Regions from separate parts of the Kineococcus auxinigenes genome, predicted to be linked through region 2. Evidence: riboswitches for the same ligand, from Rfam matches in the RefSeq annotation. Region 2 holds a riboswitch; the other holds the start of a gene.
The links. A riboswitch is a leader RNA that binds a small molecule or an ion and turns the genes downstream of it on or off. The one in region 2 is predicted to bind S-adenosylmethionine.
Positions count from the first base shown of each region.

Region 1: it holds a riboswitch for S-adenosylmethionine, as region 2 does, so the genes downstream of both, ACRYR9_RS05105 (ABC transporter ATP-binding protein) here and ACRYR9_RS13065 (MFS transporter) in region 2, are expected to answer to the same signal.

Region 1 covers NZ_JBKBCT010000009.1:49,972-52,345, forward strand. Annotated here, with positions in the region: gene ACRYR9_RS05100 (aliphatic sulfonate ABC transporter substrate-binding protein) at 1-459, opposite strand, end outside; gene ACRYR9_RS05105 (ABC transporter ATP-binding protein) at 569-1,321, opposite strand; SAM riboswitch class I at 1,470-1,577, opposite strand; gene ACRYR9_RS05110 (MBL fold metallo-hydrolase) at 1,664-2,374, opposite strand, start outside.
Region 2 covers NZ_JBKBCT010000045.1:14,574-16,947, reverse strand. Annotated here, with positions in the region: gene ACRYR9_RS13075 (electron transfer flavoprotein subunit beta/FixA family protein) at 1-313, shown strand, start outside; gene ACRYR9_RS13070 (electron transfer flavoprotein subunit alpha/FixB family protein) at 310-1,281, shown strand; SAM riboswitch class I at 1,332-1,420, shown strand; gene ACRYR9_RS13065 (MFS transporter) at 1,426-2,374, shown strand, end outside.

The sequences.
Region 1 (2,374 bases), on a different contig from region 2:
CGTGGCGGCGATGCGCTTGCCGCGCAGGCCCGCCACGTCGCTCACCGTGGAGCCCGCACCGACGACCAGGGCGGTCCACTCCGGCTGGGAGTAGACGTCGACGGTCTGCACGGCCTGACCGTTGGAACGGGCCTGCAGCACGGCCGCACCGGCGGTGGAGGCCAGGTCCAGGTTGTCGTTGCGCAGGAACTCGTTGGCCTTGTTGCTGCCCAGGGACTGCTCCCACTGCACCGTCAGGCCCGCGTCCTCCAGGATCCGCTGCTGACGCACCACCAGGCTCAGCGGGTTGTAGTACGCGTAGTCCAGGCGGACGGTGTCCCCGCCCGAGCCCGAACCGGCAGACGGGGCCGCCCCCGAGGAGGACTCCCCCTGCACGCAGCCGGCGGCACCGAGGGCGACGCCGCCGAACAGGGCACCCAGGGCGGTGCGGCGCGCGAGGGGGCGGGGGAAGTGCGACACGGTTGTCTCCAGGGGGCAGGGTCGTCCGCACGAGCGGCGGACGACGGGGGTTCGCGGGGGTGTTGCGGGTTCGGGGGTGCAGCGGAGCCGGGCCCGCAGGGCCCGGCGCTCAGGCGTGCGCGCGCGGCACGCCGAGCAGTTCGAGCAGCTCCACGCGCAGGTGGGCGAGGTCGGCGTCGCCGCGGTCGCGCGGGCGCGACGGTCCCACGGCGAGGTCGCGCACGACGTGGGCGCCGACACGGCCCTCGGTGGTCCCCAGCACCAGCACGCGGTCGGCCAGGTGCAGCGCCTCGTCGACGTCGTGGGTGACGAGCAGGACGGTCGCGCCGGTGCCGCGCTGCACGTCGTCCAGCAGGTCCTGCATCTTCAGCCGGGTCAGGGCGTCCAGCGCGGCGAACGGCTCGTCGAGCAGCAGGACCCCGGGGCGGCGCACCAGGGCGCGGGCCAGCGCGGCGCGCTGGGCCATGCCGCCGGAAACGCGGCGCGGCCGGTGACCGGCGAACCCGGCCAGGCCCACGGTCTCCAGCTGGTGCAGCACCTGCGCGCGGCCCTCGGCGCGCGGCGTGCCCAGCGGCAGGCCCAGCGCGACGTTGCCGGCCAGGTCCCGCCACGGCAGCAGCCGCGGTTCCTGGAAGACCACGGCCGTGCGCCCGCCCACCCCGCGCACCGCCTCGCCGCCGACCTCCACGGTGCCGGAGGTGGGGGTGTCCAGCCCGGCGACCAGGCGCAGCAGGGTGGACTTGCCGGAGCCGGACGCGCCCAGCAGGGCCACGGTGCTGCCCGGCGCCACGTCCACGTCCACCCCGGCCAGGACGTCGTGCCTGCCGGAGCCGGTGGTGAACGAGCGCCCCACCCCCCGCAGGACGACGCCGGCGGCCTCGACGCGCCCGGCGCCGGGGACGGCCGCGGCGGGACGGGACGCTGCGGGACCGGGTGCTGCGGGACCAGACGCAGCGGGACCGGGCACGGCGGGACTGGACGCGGGGCGCGTGGGTACGGCCGACACTGCTCCTCCATCGTTCCTGGCGTGAGCACCGCACCGCCCGCTCCGGCCAGGGAGCGGATGGAGGTTGCTGCGGCGTCGTCGAGCCAGGTCTCTCGGCCGCTCTGGATGGTGGCGACATCAAACGTGACGTCCGCCCGCGCTGTCAAAACGGCGCCGCCGCACCCTGCGCCGCACGGGCGACGGCGCCGGTCGGCGCCGTCAGCGCGCCCGGGGCCGGGAGGGCACCAGCTCGCCGGCGGCGTCGAGGTCCAGCGCGCCGCGCGGGCGCAGCAGCACCGCCCGCCCGCCCGCCTCGCGCACCGCCCCCGCGAAGCGCCGGCCCGGCGCCGTCCACCGCTCGCCCATCGTGCGGGCCAGGCCCACCGGCGCGAACGTGCCCCAGTGCACCGGCACGGCCACGCGCGGGCGCACCCGGGCCACCAGCGCCGCGGCCTGCTCGGGGTCGAGGTGGTGCTCGCCGAGGGTGTGGCCCCAGCCGCCCACGGGCACCAGGGCCACGTCGGGCGCACGCCCGGCGGCGCGCAGCACCGACTCGGCGAACCCGTCGAACTCCCCGCTGTCACCCACCGCCCACAGCAGCAGGTCCGCGCCGCCGGCGGCCTCGGGCCGTCGGGGGAACACCCCCGGCAGCCGCACCAGGTGCCCCACGGGCAGCGCCCCGGCGGGAGCCCCCGTCAGCCGGCCCAGGGTGCGGCGGCCGTCGTGGTGGGCGGGCAGCGCGGTGACCGTCACCGGGCCCGCCGGGGCGCGCGAGACCTCGACGGAGGAGCCCACGGCGACCTCCCCGACCGCGCTGCCGGTGCCGCGCAGGCGCTGCTGCAGCCACGCGGCCGAACCGGGCGGGGCCACCACCCAGCGCGGGCGCAGCCGGCGCAGCGAGGGCAGGTCCAGGTGGTCGTGGTGCAGGTG
Region 2 (2,374 bases):
GCGGCGCGAGACCTCCACGCACGTCGAGGTCCTCAGCGCCCCGGCGCCGGTGGTGCTCTCGGTCACCGACCAGGCGTTCCGCGCCCGCTTCCCCGACTTCAAGGGCATCCTCGCCGCGCGCAAGAAGCCGGTGACGGTGCTCGGGCTGGCCGAGCTCGGCGTCGACCCCGCCACCGTGGGCCTGGCCGGGTCGGCGACGCAGGTGCTCGAGGCCGCGCCGCGCCCGCAGCGCGAGGACCGGGTGCTCGTGACGGGGGGCGCCGAGACCGTCCCGGCGCTCGTGGACTACCTGGCGGAGAAGGGCTTCTCGTGAACGTGCTCGTCCTGCTCGACCACGACGGGGCGCGGCTGCGCCCCACGGCGCGCGAGCTGCTGACCCTCGCCCGCGGCCTGCCCGGCGCGCAGGTGCACGCGGTGTGGATCGGTGCGGCCCCCGGCGGGGAGACCCGTGCCGAGGCCGGCGCGCACGGTGCCGCCGTCCTGCACCACGTCCTCGTCGACGGCGCCGACGAGCACCTCACCGCCTCCGTCGCCGAGGTGCTGGAGACGGTGCGCACCGAGGTGGGCGCCCCGCTGCTGCTGGTGTCCTCCACCTTCGAGGGCAAGGAGGTCGCCGCCCGCCTCGCCGTGCGCACCGGCGCGGGCGTCGTCACCGGCGCCGGTGCCGTCGAACGCGACGCCGAGGGCCGCTTCGTGGCCGGCAAGACCGTCCTGGCCGGCACGTGGACCACCCGCTGCGCCCTCACGGGTCCGTTCGGGGTCGTGGCCGTGGCGCCCAACTCCGTGCGGGCCACGCCGCTGCCGCAGGCGCCGGAGCCGGCCGTCGTCGAGCACCGCGTCCAGGCCCCGGCGGCGGCGCGCGCCGTCACCGTCCACTCCCGCGAGCTGCGCCCGACCTCCGACCGCCCCGCGCTGGCCGAGGCGGAGGTCGTGGTCGTCGGCGGTCGCGGCGTGGAGGGCGACTTCTCGGCCGTGGAGGAGCTCGCCGACGCGCTCGGCGGCGCGGTGGGCGCCACCCGCGTGGCCACCGACGAGGGCTGGATCGGGCACGAGGCGCAGGTCGGGCAGACCGGCGTCACCATCAGCCCGCGCCTGTACGTCGGCGCGGGCGTCTCCGGCGCGGTGCACCACCGCGGCGGGATGGCCGCCTCCGCGACCGTCGTGGCCGTCAACAGCGACCCCGACGCGCCGATCTTCGAGTTCGCCGACTACGGGATCGTCGGGGACCTCACCGAGGTGCTCCCGGCGCTGAGCGCCGAGGTCCGCCGCCGCCGAGGCTGAGACCCGGCGCGGGTTTGCGGGCCGGTTCCGTCGTGCCCTAGGTTTCTCGACGACCATCCAGAGCGGCCGAGAGACCTGGCTCGACGACGCCGCAGCAACCACCCCTCGGGGAAGGTGCTTCCGCCAGGGCCGATGGGAGTCCTGGTGAGCTCTGCCCGTGTCGTCGTGCCCGCTGCCGCCGACGAGCGCGTCCTGCGCCGCCGCGCCGCGCTCGGCAGCTTCGTCGGCACCACGATCGAGTGGTACGACTACTACCTCTACGGCACGGCGGCCGCGCTGGTGTTCGCCCCGCTGTTCTTCCCGCAGGTGGGCGGCGCCGTCGGCGTCGTCGCGGCGTTCGCGACCTACGCGGTGGGTTTCGTGGCGCGCCCGCTGGGCGGCGCGGTCGCCGGTCACCTCGGGGATCGGCTGGGGCGCAAGAAGGTCCTGGTGGCGTCCCTGCTGCTCATGGGCGCCTCCACGGCCCTCATCGGCCTGCTGCCCACCTACGCGACCATCGGGATCGCCGCGCCCGTGCTGCTCGTGACCGCCCGCCTGCTGCAGGGCTTCTCCGCCGGCGGCGAGTGGGGCGGGGCGGTGCTGCTGGCGGTGGAGCACGCCCCCGAGCGGCGCAGGGGGTTGTTCGGCGCCGTGCCGCAGATGGGCTCGGCCGCGGGCATGGTCCTGGCCAGCGGGGGTTTCTGGCTGACGCGAACCCTCACCACCCCCGAGCAGTTCCTCTCCTGGGGCTGGCGGGTGCCGTTCCTGGCCAGTTCCGTGCTCGTCGTGGTCGGTCTGCTCATCCGGCTGAAGGTGACCGACTCGCCGGTGTTCTCGAACCTGCGCCGCACCGGGGCCGTCGCCCGCCGCCCGGTCGCCGACGTGCTGCGCGAGGACGCCCGCGGGGTGCTGCTGACCAGCGGCATGCGCCTGGGGCAGATCGGCGGGTACGTCCTCTACACGGTCTTCGCCCTGAACTACCTCACCGAGCACGTCCGCGAGGACGGCGCCGACGTGGGTCTGCTCGCCGTCCTGGTCGCCTCCGTGCTGAGCCTGGCCACCACCCCGCTGTGGGGACTGGCCTCGGACCGCTTCGGCCGCAGGCCCGTGTACC